DNA from 3 places in the Streptomyces sp. NPDC013157 genome. Region 2 is predicted to be linked to each of the others. Evidence: riboswitches for the same ligand, from Rfam matches in the RefSeq annotation. Region 2 holds a riboswitch; each other region holds the start of a gene.

Region 1 (4,408 bases), on a different contig from region 2:
CACGGCGGCCTCGTCCATGACGTCGTCGTGGTACAGCGTGGCCAGGTGGGTGAGCTCGACGACGACGGCCGACGGCACGACACCGGGGGCGTACGGGTCGCCGAACTGCGCGGCGAGCATGACCAGCAGCGGGCGGAACCGCTTCCCCCCGGCCCGCACGAGGTGCTGCGCGGCCTCCGTGATGAACGGGACCTCGCTCTTGGTGGCGTCTAGCAAGCCTTCCTCGACAGCCGTCAATCCGGCCTGGACAGCGGCTTCCAGAGCCTGGTCCCGCACGCTCAGCCCGAACGGCCCGACGACGGTCACGAGGGGTCTCCTGTCTGCTGGTGTCTACTGGCGATTACACGGTTTGTCGATAGGTCGCTGCCATCACTCAAGTCAGCGTATCCGGTCAGGTTTCGATCACCGATAGCGCCCACGGTTACACCCCGGGCGCTATCGGATCACGACCGTTATGTTTTTGATCAGCCGATACGACCCGACATCCGCTGACTTAACAGGAAGTGCGGGCAGTTGTCCCGAACCGAGGCCCAGGCCGTGTCCCGCACCGGGCTCCGCGCCGGGTCCGGATCCGGCGAGGCACCCGAGGGCCCGTCCGGCGGCGAACCCTCCGGATGACCGCCGCCCGGAAACCGCCACACCTCCCCGGCCGACGTCACCTGCCCGGGCGTACCCCTTCCACCGCCCACCCATGCCCGCAGGGGCACACCATGCACGGACGGCGACACCTCGCCCCCGTCCACGCCCGTCTGCTCTCCTCCGCGAGACCCCGCACGTCGAGCTCCGCGTTCCGTTGACCCACGTCCTCTCGCTCCGCATTTCCTTGACCGTCATTCCCTCGGCCGGCAGAACGGCATCCCTGCGCGCGCGTGGCGCCCGCACCTCACCCCGTCGGCTCACGGAGCGTCGACACGTTCGAGCCTCGCCCGGGGCCGCCGCCATGACAACGACGCACACCACAGGGGAGGTTCCGCCCTCGCGTTGGACACGCGCACCGGGGATTACCGGTTCCGCGCCTCCCCTGTCTCAACGTGACGAGAATCACGCGCGCATGCAACGACGCTCGATGCCGGGCCCCGTCAAGCATCCGCCTCAACCTCCCCGTTGGGCATGCCCGACGACACGCGCACACAGCCGTGGCTTCCGAAGTTGACGGAGGGGTTGACGGAGAGCATGCCGGAAATATATCTAATCCGACAATTCGGACTACTCGCCGAAAATGCTCACATCGGGGCCGTCGGAAGCGCCCCCGCGGGGGGCATTCCACGGGAATGCAAGTGGTGAAGTTTTCTGTTGAACCATGAAAAAGGCGGATTCCATGAATCCATCATGTCCGCTTTGCCGTTATTGCGAATTCGTGAAGTAGGTCACGCGGGCCCGAATGCCGCAAGGCTTGTACGACCTGCGGGGCGACCCTTCCTTTCCTTTTCCCGTGGGCCAGTTGAGGGTTGGCTGCAGCAAAGGATCAAGTGCCCCATACGGCACAGATCAAGGTCAATCAGCACGTTGTGTGAATCAGCCTCTTGTTTCGGACATGTGCTCTCGCATACGTTCCGGCTCGCCGGGCGGACGCCGAATCCTGCCGCCGCCCGTAGTGACCCATCGACGAGTTCATTCGCACGGCAGGAGCGGGAGACCCAGGTAAGTCGCCGGACCGGACGGCCGACGTCAGAGAACAGACGTCGTTCCGGAACGGCTAGGGGTGAAGCCTCATCGCCTTCGGGCGATGTGGCCGGGCACTCCCCGAGCCCGAACCCGACAGCTCACCTCGCAGGCGACGGAGAGGAACTTCGCCATGCCTGCTGCCGTTCAGCACCGCCGTCCCCGCCGTAACCGCATCGTCCGCACGCTCGCCGTCGTCGGCACCGGCGCCGCCGTCCTCGCCCTCCCGCTCATCGGGGCCACGACCGCGTCCGCCGCCGGCTCCACCACGACGGCCTCGACGACCCTCGCCGGGTACCCGAACAACCTCGACGGCTGGATCCGCGAGTCGCTCGCGATCATGGCGGAGAAGCACATCCCGGGCACCTACAACGGCATATACCGCAACCTGATGCGGGAGTCCTCCGGCAACCCGCGGGCCATCAACCTCTGGGACTCCAACGCGGCCAAGGGCATCCCGTCCAAGGGCCTGCTCCAGGTGATCGACCCGACGTTCAAGGCGTACCACGTGGACGGCACGTCGTTCGACATCTACGACCCGGTCGCGAACATCACCGCCGCCTGCAACTACGCCGCCGCGCGGTACGGCTCGATCGACAACGTCCACGGCGCGTACTGATCGACGTTCCGCGTCACCCGAAGAGTCTTTCGAGGACGACGGCGATGCCGTCGTCCTCGTTCGACGTGGTGATCTCGTCGGCCACCGCCCTGAGTTCGGGGTGGGCGTTGGCCATCGCCACCCCGTAGGCCGCCCACTCGAACATCGGGATGTCATTGGGCATGTCGCCGAAGGCGATGGCCTGCCCGGGGCTCAGCGCCAGACGGTCGGCGGCCAGCGCGAGCCCGGTCGCCTTGGTCACCCCGCACGGCTGGAGTTCGACGGTCCCCGGCCCCGACATCGTGACCGTCGCCAGCGACCCGACCACCGAGCGGGCGGTCGTCGCCAGTTCGTCGTCGGTCAGGGTGTGGTGGCGCAACAGCACCTTGCTGATGGGCGCGCACCACAGGTCGTCGCGCCGGGCGACGCGCAGCGCGGGCAGCGTGGGATGGGGCATCAGATAGCCCGGCTCGATGAGCGTGAGCCCGTCCACGCCGTCCTGGTCGACCGCCGCGTACACCTGGCCGACCTCGGCCTCGATCTTGCCGAGTGCGGTCTCCGCCAGCTCCCGGTCAAGGGAGACCGACCACAGCAGCCGGTTCGCGCCGGCGTCGTACACCTGCGCGCCCTGGCCGCAGACCGCGAGTCCCGTGCAGCCGAGGTCGTCGAGGAGCGGGCGCGCTCTCGGGGCCGGGCGACCGGTCACCACGAGGTGCTGAGCTCCGGCCCGGCCGGCCCGCCCGAGGGCGGCGAGCGACCGTTCCGAGAGGGTGTCGTCGCCGCGCAGCAGCGTGCCGTCCAGGTCGGTGGCGATCAGTGAGTACGGGGAGGGTGCGACCATGATCAGAGAATACGGACAGCACGGCCCGGGGACTCACCGTGCGTTTCGGCCTCAAGTGGCGCCCGCCGTATCCGTGATGGGGCCGCTGTCAGTAGCGGGCGTGATGTTTTCCGAGATGCCCGGCAGCTGCCCCGGGGCCCGGCCGGCGGTGCGCTGTACGTCGAAGAGGTCCCATGGCTCGGACTCTGGTTCGACGGAGACGGCGATGCCGTGCAACTGGACAGCGTGCAGGGGCTGTTGGGGCTGTACCTCGCGGGCGCCGGGTGACGGTTCGGCCCCGGGGTGTCAGACGTGGGCCGCAGCCAGGTGCCTGGCCAGGCGCGGAGAGGCGAACTCCGTACCGCACACGAACCGCATCACAGGACCGTACGACGCGGCCGCCGGGAGGCCCGTGAAGTAGAGGCCGGGTACGGAGGAGACGTATCCGGCGCCGAGTCTCGGGGCGCCGCGCGTGACGGCGACACGAGTGCGCAGCCCGGGGCCGAGGAAGGCCATCGCGGCGGTGTCCACGCGATAGCCGGTGGCGGCTATGACGTGGTCGGCGGTGAGGCGGTCGGTGCCGCCGTCGTGGGTGCGGACGGTGAGGACCGGGGCGCCTGCGGAGGTCTCGGCGCCGGTCACGGCGGCGACCTCGCGGACCTCGACCTTGCCCTCGAAGCGGTCGCGCAGCCACCAGGCGCCGAGCGGGCCGAGCACCCGGCGGACCAGGTAGTGGCGGGCCTGCGCCGGGAGGTAGCGGTAGGGGTGCGGGTAGTAGCTCAGGGCCCAGAGGGACCAGGCACGGCCGAACGGCGACTCGGGGCGCAGCTTCGGCTGGTCCCAGGGCGGGGCGCCGAAGGCGACCTTGCCTCGCCCTCGCGAGACCACCCGCACCTGGGCGCCTGCCTCGGCGGCGAGGGCCGCCGTCTCCAGCGCGGACTGCCCGGCACCGACGACGATCAGGTCCTTGCCGGAGAAACGGGTCAGGTCGTGGTGCTGGGAGCTGTGCGAGACCGGTCCCGCGGGTCCGTCGGCGCCCGCCTCGGCGAGCTCGGCGGGGAGGCGGGCGAGCCCGGACAGGCCGGTGGCGACGACGACCGCACGGGCCGTGAACGACTCCCCGGAGTCCAGCTTCAGTTCGAAACCCGCCGAGCCTTGCGCGTTGTGCCGGTCCGCCTTGTGCCGGTCCACCTTGTGCCGGTCCACGGAGACCACCCGGACCCGCTCCAGTCGGGGCACCAGTTTCTGCTGGAACCACTCGCCGTAGCCGATGAAGGTCTCCACCGGGATGACGTCCTCGTCGGTCACCAGTCGGCGGACGCCCGCGG
Region 2 (4,408 bases):
GGCGGCGGGCGCTGCCATCGCCGTGGGCATGGCCATGGTGGCCGCGTAGGCGTAGGCACCGTCGGCGGGCTGCATGCCTGCCGCGTAGGCGTAGGCACCGTCGGCGGGCTGCATGCCTGCCGCGTAGGCGTAGGCACCGTCGGCGGGCTGCAGGCCAGCCGCGTAGGCGCCGGACATGTCGGCGGCGGGGGCCGCGGCGAAGGGGGCGGCCGGTGGCATGGCGGCCATGGGCGCCGCGGGGGCCGCCGCGGTGTACGCGCCGATGCCGTAGGCGGTGTCGGCCGTGACCGGCGGTACGTCCGGGTAGGCGGCGGCCGCGTTCGGCGACATGACCCGGAAGCCGCCGGGGTCCATCGGGCCGGGGGCCGCGGCGGGAGCGGCCGCGGGAACGGCGGGCGCCGCCGTCGGGAAGGCGCCGCTGTTCGTGGGGGCGGTGGTCGGGAACGCGCCGGTGTCCGCGGGAGCCGCCGTCGGGAAGAAGCTCGTGCTCGCCATGGGGTCCACGGTCGTCAGGACGCTCGTGCTCGCCATGGGGTCGGCAGTCGGGAAGGCGCCCGCGTCGGCCGGGGTCGGCATCGGGAACGAACCCGTGGCACCCGGCGTCATGATGCGGAAGGAGCCGGTGTCCCCCGGGGACGGTGCCGGGGCCTGGGCGGCGCCCGCGTCCATGGCGGCCGCGCTCTGGTAGGTACCGCCGCCCGAGCCGCCCGGGGTCATGACGCGGAAGCCGCCCGAGTCCGCCGAGGCCCGGGTCGGGGCGCTGTCGGCACCCCCCGGGGTCATGATGCGGAAGGTCCCGGTGTCCGACGGGGACACGATCGGGATGCCGCCCGTCTCGGTCACCGCCGGGAGCGCGCGGGTGGCGGCGGGGGAGTCGGTCCGGAAGGAGCCGCTGCCGGAGCGCTGGTTCGGTATGCCGGCGGCGGGAGCCTGCCACGGCTGCGCCGGGGCCTGGCGCTCGGGCGCCGGCCAGGGGCTGGGCGCCGGTGGAGCGGCCTGGGCGGCGGGGGCCGGGGCCGCGTCGAGGGCGGCGAACGCGCGCTGCCCGGTGCGCTGGGACAGCACCTCGCGCGCCTTGGCGAGCTTGAGCTGGTTCTTGGTCTTCGAGGTACCCGGCGTGGGCCGCTGCGGCCCGGCGGCGGGCAGCGCCCGCGGCGCACCCGAAGACCCCGCGGGCAGCGCCGCGGTGGGCCCCGCCGTCAGCTCCAGCTTCGGGCGCGCCGGCAGTTCACGGACGACCTCGATCTCGCTCTGCGCGGACGGTCCCGCGGTCAGCTCCAGCCGGGCCGGGCCGGAGTCCTCCAGCTGGCCGAGCAGGTCGGCGGCCATGGCGCTGACGGGCCGGCGCGGGCCGGGGCGGGCGGGCTGCCGGTCGGTGGGCAGCGCGGCCGGAACGCTCGGCCCCAGCTTCGAACGTGCTCCCTCGAACCACTCACGGGCGATGTTGTCCAGGCCCGGGTCGTCGCGCCGGGGCCGCTTGAACAGCGGGACACCGCGTGAGCGCGAGCCCCCGCTCAACGCACGCGTGGCGTTGTAGTTCCCGGTGGCGTTCTCGGCCTGGTCGTAGAGGCTGTCGATCCGCTGTCGAACCTCGTCACGGCTCTCGGGCGCCATTGAGGGGTCGTGCTCCTTCCGTACTCCGCCTACCGGGTTAGCTGTCGGGTTCGGGCGGTGGAATCCGGAAGGCATGCCCTACGGCCCTTGTCCTCGCGGACGGCGGCCGATTCACCCCAGTGGTTCGGTTGGGTCCCCGGCTCCGGATCCGCCCCTGAGGGGCACCGGACTCGGCGGAGGCCGCGCGGCCCGACGGGATTCGCCGGGGGGAGCCGAGCGGCTTGCCCGTCAACTTAGCCAACTTGTGTCACTCGTGTGAAGGTTGAAGTGGCTAATGTCCGATACGTATTTGTGATGTTCGTCGTAGCGTTCGGAACTCGACCGTACGGAACGGCATTTCGCGCGCATCCATTGCATTCGCAGGGTCACCGGGGCGTTGCCGTCGGTCGCGTTCCTCCTGTTCCGGGACACCCGCTTCCTGTGAGGTCACCGTGAATTCGCGAGTCTGTTGAACACGGTGGTGCCGTGAGCCGTATAGGGCGGGGGATTTCCATGCCCGGCCGCCCACGACACAGGGGAACGACCTTGAGACGCAACAGGCGCAGACGCCCGACCGGCGCACGGCGCGCGACCTTCGCAGCGGTCGCCCTGATGCTCGGCGGCGCAGGACTGGTGGCGGTGAACGTCTATGCCTCGGCCACCGAGGGCGGCGGGGACCAGCAGGGGCAGGTCGCCACCGGCCAGGTGCTGTCCGCGCCCACGGTCTACTGCCCCGACGTCGGCAGCCGGCTGACCTCGGTACCGGACGGGGCCCGGGCCGACGTCGACGGTGAACTCGCCCGGATGGACCAGCAGATCGCCGCCGCCTACCAGCAACTCACCGAGCACGCCGCCGAGATCGAGCAGAACCCGGGCTTCGCCGACCAGGCGATCATCGGCCCGCTGAAGGAGCAGCGGTCCGCGTCGCTCCAGCGCATCGCCGACGCCATCGGCCGCGAGGGCGACCGTCCGCAGGGCCTGGACGACCTCGCCGCCTGCACCCTGCGCTCGTCGAACCAGGGTGACGGGCAGTCAGCGGCACCGCAGGGCGGTGCCACGCCGAGCCGGAGCGGCCAGGGCAGCGCCGCACCGAGCGAGGGCACCGGCGTCGGCGGCCAGGGCGGCAACGGCCCGGTCGCCGCCGACTACGCGGACATCACCTCCGTCCAGCCCAACGTCACCACCCCGGCCGAGCGGCCCGGCGGCTCCAGCGGCACCTTCAGCTCCAGCTGCGGCGTCAACGCGAACGGACTGTTCAACTCGGACAACGTGATCGTCGCGCCCGGGGTCTCCAACGGCGCCCACCACTTCCACGACTACATCGGCAACCAGTCCAACAACGCCTTCGCCAGCGACCAGGACCTCGCGAACGCCGACACCAGCTGCGCGGACCAGGGGGACAAGTCCACGTACTACTGGCCCGTGCTGCGGCTGCAGAACGGCAAGCAGGAGCGGGACGCCGACAAGCCGGGCGGCGGCACCGAGGGCAACGCCGGGCAGATCGTCACGGCGAAGGAGGTCACGCTGACCTTCGAGGGCAACCCGACCTCCAAGGTCACCGAGATGCCGCGGCTGCTGCGCATCATCACCGGCGACGCCAAGGCGTTCGTCAACGGCCCGGCCAACGCCAACGCCTCCTGGAGCTGCACCGGTTACGAGAACCGGCAGCTCAAGGACAAGTACCCGCTCTGCCCCTCGGGCAGCGACGTCGTGCGCACGTTCAGGTTCCAGAGCTGCTGGGACGGCCGGAACATCGACAGCGCCAACCACCGCACCCACGTGGCGTTCGAGGCCCCCGACGGCAGCTGCCCGGCCGGATTCCAGGCCATCCCGCAGCTGGTGCAGCGCATCGTCTACGCCGTGGACGCGCCGAGCCTCCAGGACGGCGGCCGTACGGTCCCGCTGTTCGCGGTCGATTCGTTCCCCGAGCAGCTGCACAAGCCGGTCACCGACCACGGCGACTTCATCAACGTCTTCGACGAGGGCCTGATGCGGAAGATGGTCGACTGCATCAACTCCGGCCGGACCTGCGGGGCCGGGGCCGACGAGCAGCCGCCGTCGCAGAGCGCGGAGCCGTCCGAGCCGTCCGAGCCGAGCGGGACCGCGAGCCCGGTCACGCCGCCGGCCGAGTCGCAGAGCGCCGAGCCGTCCGAGCCGGCGACCGAGCAGCCGTCGTCCGAGCCACCGGCCGGCACCCCGGCCACGCAGACCGCCACCGCTCCGGGCTCCGGCGGCACCGGGCTGCCGAGGGTCTACGCGACCGCGTCGCCGAAGAAGACGTCGACCACCAAGTCGTCGGGCGGCGGTGTGATCAGCGAGCCGACGCAGCGGCCCGACACCGAGGCACCGACCGCCGGTGACTCCGCCGCGCCGACCGGCACCGCGGTCGCCGCCCCGGCCGGCCAGGAGACCCCGGCCACCGGTTCCGGGACGGAGCCCCAGACCGAACCCCAGGCCGTCCAGGGCGGTCTCGCCGAGACCGGCGCCCACCTGTGGCCCGCCGTCTTCGGCGGCCTGCTGCTGGCCGGCGGGGCCGCGTTGCTCTGGCGCACCAGGCGGAACTCGGTCTGACCCCTCTCACCTACCGGTCAGCGTGTCCTGGGCGGGCTCGAACGTGGGGAGCACCTCGTCGTGCTCCGCGCTGCCGAGCCCGCCCAGCGCTTTTTGTTGACCTACCGTCATATTACTGAACCGTAATCTACCGACTGCTACCGCCGGTAATGCACGGCTCGTTACCGTCGGGTAAACCGCACCCGCCCCGTCGGCCGCTCCGGGGACGTCCGTTGCACCTCCCACGTCCAGCACGTCCAGGAGG
Region 3 (4,408 bases), on a different contig from region 2:
ATGGGCCGGATGCGCGCGGTACCCCCGTCGCGCAGCACCACGTCAGCCTCCCAGTGGGACGGGTACTCGTGCCGGTCCTGCGGGTCCGCCGGGGTCTGCATGGGCCCCAGAGTACGGCTCGCGTCCGACAACGGCGCGAGGCAGTCTGTGGAGGACGGACGTCGGACCGAGGCCGCGGTCCGACGACACACCCGGAGGGGTTCACGCCCCCTCCGGGCATGCTTCACGATATGGGAAACTGGTCTAGACAACCCTGAACACCGAAGGGCAGCATCACATGGCTGAGCGCCGCGTCAACGTCGGCTGGGCCGAGGGCCTCCACGCCCGCCCCGCTTCCATCTTCGTCCGGGCCGCCACGGCCGCAGGTATCCCGGTGACGATCGCCAAGGCCGACGGCAACCCCGTCAACGCGGCCTCCATGCTGGCTGTCCTGGGGCTGGGCGCCCAGGGCGGCGAGGAGATCGTCCTCGCCTCCGACGCCGAGGGCGCCGACGCCGCCCTCGACCGCCTGGCCAAGCTGGTCGCCGAGGGTCTCGAGGAGCTCCCCGAGACCGTCTGAGCACCCGCCGCCCGCACGGTCCGAGGCCGCGCCACCCCCTCGGGGGTGGCGCGGCCTCGCCGCGTTCCCGCCGCCCCACCCGGGCCGGCCGTCACATGCCGCAATTCCATGACAGCCGCACATGACTTCACGACGGGACCGCCCACGGCTTTACGACGACCCCGTCCCGGAGTTTGTGAAGACCCGGACGCCCGGCTTTACCGCGCGCACACGAAAGAAGCGCGACCGCTAATTCCTGACGCGCGTGAATTCGGGCACGGAAAACAGCCCCCGCCGAATAACACCCCTTTGTATACGGCGCGCGTGTTAATGCCGCAGGCCCGACACGTTTACGGGATGTTGCGAAGTCCTCACACCGTTCGCCCGTTCGGTGGCGCCGGGAAAGCGCAGCCGGTGGGAGACCGCCGAGCGCTCGGTGTGCAGGGCCGTGATCGCCCGGGCGCGGTCGCCGTCGCCGCGCGCCACGGCGTCCACGATGGCGCCGTGCTCCGTCCAGGACTCCACGGGGTTGGCCGGCGTCTCCACGGTGTACATCCAGGCGATCTTGTGGCGGAGCTGGGTGAGCGTCGAGGTCAGGGCGTGGCTGCCGGAGGCCTGCGCAAGGGTCTCGTGGAACCAGCCGCCCAGCGAGCGCAGGTCCTCGCTGTTGCCCCGCCTGGCCCGCTCCTGCCCCAGCCTGACCAGTCCGCGCAGCACCTTGAGGTGGGCCTCGGTGCGGCGCTGGGCGGCCCGGGAGGCACCGAGCGGCTCCAGGAGCATGCGCATCTCCAGCAGGTCGGCGGCCTCCTGCTCGGTCGGTTCGGCCACGCACGCGCCCGCGTGCCGGCGCGTCACGACGAAGCCCTCGGCCTCCAGGGTGCGCAGGGCCTCGCGGACGGGGACGCGCGAGACCCCGTAACGGCGGGCCAGGAGTTCCTCGGTGAGCCGGCTGCCGCGCTCGTAGACACCCGCGACGATGTCGTCCCGGATCGCCGTGCATACCGAGTGCGCCGGAATACGCATGTCCGACCTCCGCCTTAATCCCCGTGAAACGCCGCCGAGTGGCGCCCGTTCCGTGACTCTATTGCAATGAGCCGGAATTTCCGACGGGGGGCCGGAATCCAGGGATATATTTTGGACAGCGGGGGCACGAAAACGACGAAAGCCCCGGCGTGGGGGCCGGGGCTCCGGAACATCTCACGAGTTGTTGTCGCCGGACTGGCAGCGGTCCGCCTCGGTGGTCGGGTGCGGGTGCGTGGGGGTTGCTCGCGCAGTTCCCCGCGCCCCTTCCAGGGGCGTCAGGCGCAGCACCCCTTCGGGGGCGCGGGGAACTGCGCGACCAGCCACGACGCACCCGCACGCATCGCGACCACGTCGGTCCCGGCGCGGCGCTCCTGTCCGGCTCTCGTCAGACGTTCACGCCGTGCTTGCGGAGGTAGGCGACCGGGTCGACGTCGGAGCCGTACTCGGGGGTCGTACGGGCCTCGAAGTGGAGGTGGGGGCCGGTCGTGTTGCCGGTCGCGCCGGAGAGACCTATCTGCTGGCCCGGGGTGACCTTCTGGCCCACCGAGACGCCGATGGACGACAGGTGGCCGTACTGGGTGTACATGCCGTCGGCCATCTTGATGACGATCTCGTTGCCGTACGCCCCGCCCCAGCCCGTGGAGACGACCGTGCCGGTGCCGACGGCGTGCACGACCGTACCGCTCGCGGCGTGGAAGTCGATGCCGGTGTGGGCGCCCGAGGACCACAGGGAGCCGCCGGTCTTGTAGCCGGTGGAGACGTAGGAGTCGCTGACCGGCGCGACGAAGGTGTTGAGGCGCTTGCGCTCGGCCTCGCGGGCGGCGCGTACCTTGGCCGCGCGCTCCTTTGCGGCCTGCTCCGCGGCCTTCTTGCGGGCGGCCTCCTCGGCCGCCTTGCGCTCGGCGACCGCCTTCTGGGCGGCGGCCTGGGCGTCGATCTGCTCGGCGACGGAGTCACTGATCGTGATGACCGGGGTGAGGCCGGTCTGCTCGACGGAGTTCTCGGCGGCGAGCGCCGGAGCGGCGGAGACGGTGCCGATGACACCCGTGGTGGTGAGGGCCGCGATACCGGCGGCCTGCGCGGTGGTGCGCTTCACCCGGCCGGGACGACGGTGCTTCCCGGAGGCGCACATGAACGCCATGTAGAGGCTGGTCCTTTCCTTCCCTCTCGCCTACCGGGTTAGCTGACGGGTTCGGAGCAGGAAGGTCTCCTACGGGCCCCCTCGCGACACGCGCGGGCGCCCGATTCACCCCAGGGACTGCGTGGGTCCCCGGCTCCCCTGGCTCGCGCCGTACGGGGACTCGGCGATGGCTGTCCGGTGCCGCGGACGCGGCGCGATGCCTGACGGACAGCCCGGAAGAACCTACGAGGGCCCGCCTTCAATGCTCAAACGGAACCCTGTTTTTGTCGCGCATCCCACAGGGCAGACAGGCAACCTCCGCCCCAATTCGGACATTCCAGAGCCCCGGTGACCGGGTGGTCACCAGGGCTCCGCACACGCGCGTGCCGCTACTCGGCGGCGACGACCGTGACTTCGCCGATCCCGAGCGCCTCGACGGGCTCCTTGATCTGTGCCGCGTCCCCGACGAGGACGGTCACCAGGCGGTCCACCGGGAAGGCGTTCACGACCGCCGCGGTGGCCTCCACGGTGCCCGTGTTGGCGAGTTGCCGGTACAGCGTGGCCTGGAAGTCGTCGGGCAGGTGCTGCTCGACCTGGTCGGCCAGGGTGCCGGCGACGGCCGCCGCCGTCTCGTACTTGAGCGGAGCCACCCCGACGAGGTTCTGCACGGCCACGTCGCGCTCGGCGTCCGTGAGGCCCTCGGCGGCGAGCGTGCGCAGCACCGTCCACAGGTCCAGCAGGGCCGGGCCGGTGTTCGGGGTGTCCACCGAGCCGCTGATGGCCAGCATGGACGCGCCGGTGCCGTCGGGGGCGGACCGCAGGACCTGCCCGAAGGAACGGACGCCGTAGGTGTAGCCCTTCTCCTCGCGCAGGACGCGGTCCAGGCGGGAGGTGAGGGTGCCGCCCAGGCAGTAGGTGCCGAGCACCTGGGCGGGCCAGACGCGGTCGTGCCGGTCGGAGCCGACGCGGCCGATGAGGAGCTGGGTCTGGACGGCGCCGGGGCGGTCCACGATCACGACCCGGCCGGTGTCGTCGGCGGTCACCGGCGGGACCGGGCGGGGCTGCGCGGTGGAGCCACGCCAGGCGCCCAGGGTCTCGCCGAGCAGCTCGTCCAGGTCGATGCCGGTCAGGTCGCCGACGACGACCGCGGTGGCCGTGGCGGGCCGGACGTGCCGGTCGTAGAACGCGCGGACGGCGGCCGCGTCGATCTTCTCGACGGTGTCCTCGGTGCCCTGGCGCGGACGGGACATCCGCGCGGTCGACGGGAACAGCTCCTTGTAGAGCTCCTTGGCGGCCCGGCGGCTGGGGTTGGCCAGCTCGTGCGGGATCTCGTCGAGGCGGTTGCGGACCAGCCGCTCGACCTCGCTCTCGGCGAAGGCGGGCGCCCTCAGGGCGTCGGAGAGCAGCCCGAGGCCCTTGGCCAGCCGGGAGGCGGGGACCTCCAGGCTGACGCGGACGCCGGGGTGGTCGGCGTGCGCGTCGAGGGTGGCACCGGCCCGCTCCAGCTCGGCGGCGTACTCCTCGGCCGCGTGCTTGTCGGTGCCCTCGGAGAAGGCGCGCGCCATGATCGTGGCGACGCCGTCCAGGCCGGCCGGCTCGGCGTCCAGGGGCGCGTCCAGGAGCACCTCGACGGCGACGACCTGCTGGCCGGGGCGGTGGCAGCGCAGCACGGTCAGGCCGTTGTCCAGGGTGGCGCGCTCGGGGGCCGGGAACGCCCAGGGCCTGGC

Evidence for each region. Region 2 has a riboswitch for cyclic di-AMP ahead of ACFY6U_RS08510 (NlpC/P60 family protein). Riboswitches for the same ligand answer to the same signal wherever they lie in the genome.
Region 1: it holds a riboswitch for cyclic di-AMP, as region 2 does, so the genes downstream of both, ACFY6U_RS30325 (transglycosylase SLT domain-containing protein) here and ACFY6U_RS08510 (NlpC/P60 family protein) in region 2, are expected to answer to the same signal.
Region 3: it holds a riboswitch for cyclic di-AMP, as region 2 does, so the genes downstream of both, ACFY6U_RS04790 (M23 family metallopeptidase) here and ACFY6U_RS08510 (NlpC/P60 family protein) in region 2, are expected to answer to the same signal.

The regions. Positions count from the first base shown of each region.
Region 1 covers NZ_JBIBAK010000011.1:209,627-214,034, reverse strand. Annotated here, with positions in the region: gene ACFY6U_RS30330 (polyprenyl synthetase family protein) at 1-306, opposite strand, end outside; cyclic di-AMP (ydaO/yuaA leader) riboswitch at 1,594-1,790, shown strand; gene ACFY6U_RS30325 (transglycosylase SLT domain-containing protein) at 1,796-2,281, shown strand; gene ACFY6U_RS30320 (HAD family hydrolase) at 2,295-3,101, opposite strand; gene ACFY6U_RS30315 (FAD-dependent oxidoreductase) at 3,387-4,408, opposite strand, start outside.
Region 2 covers NZ_JBIBAK010000002.1:685,989-690,396, reverse strand. Annotated here, with positions in the region: gene ACFY6U_RS08510 (NlpC/P60 family protein) at 1-1,614, opposite strand, end outside; cyclic di-AMP (ydaO/yuaA leader) riboswitch at 1,625-1,800, opposite strand; gene ACFY6U_RS08505 (DUF1996 domain-containing protein) at 2,206-4,164, shown strand.
Region 3 covers NZ_JBIBAK010000001.1:1,071,435-1,075,842, forward strand. Annotated here, with positions in the region: gene ACFY6U_RS04775 (GNAT family N-acetyltransferase) at 1-101, opposite strand, end outside; gene ACFY6U_RS04780 (HPr family phosphocarrier protein) at 278-559, shown strand; gene ACFY6U_RS04785 (GntR family transcriptional regulator) at 866-1,561, opposite strand; gene ACFY6U_RS04790 (M23 family metallopeptidase) at 1,947-2,702, opposite strand; cyclic di-AMP (ydaO/yuaA leader) riboswitch at 2,715-2,878, opposite strand; gene ACFY6U_RS04795 (M16 family metallopeptidase) at 3,071-4,408, opposite strand, start outside.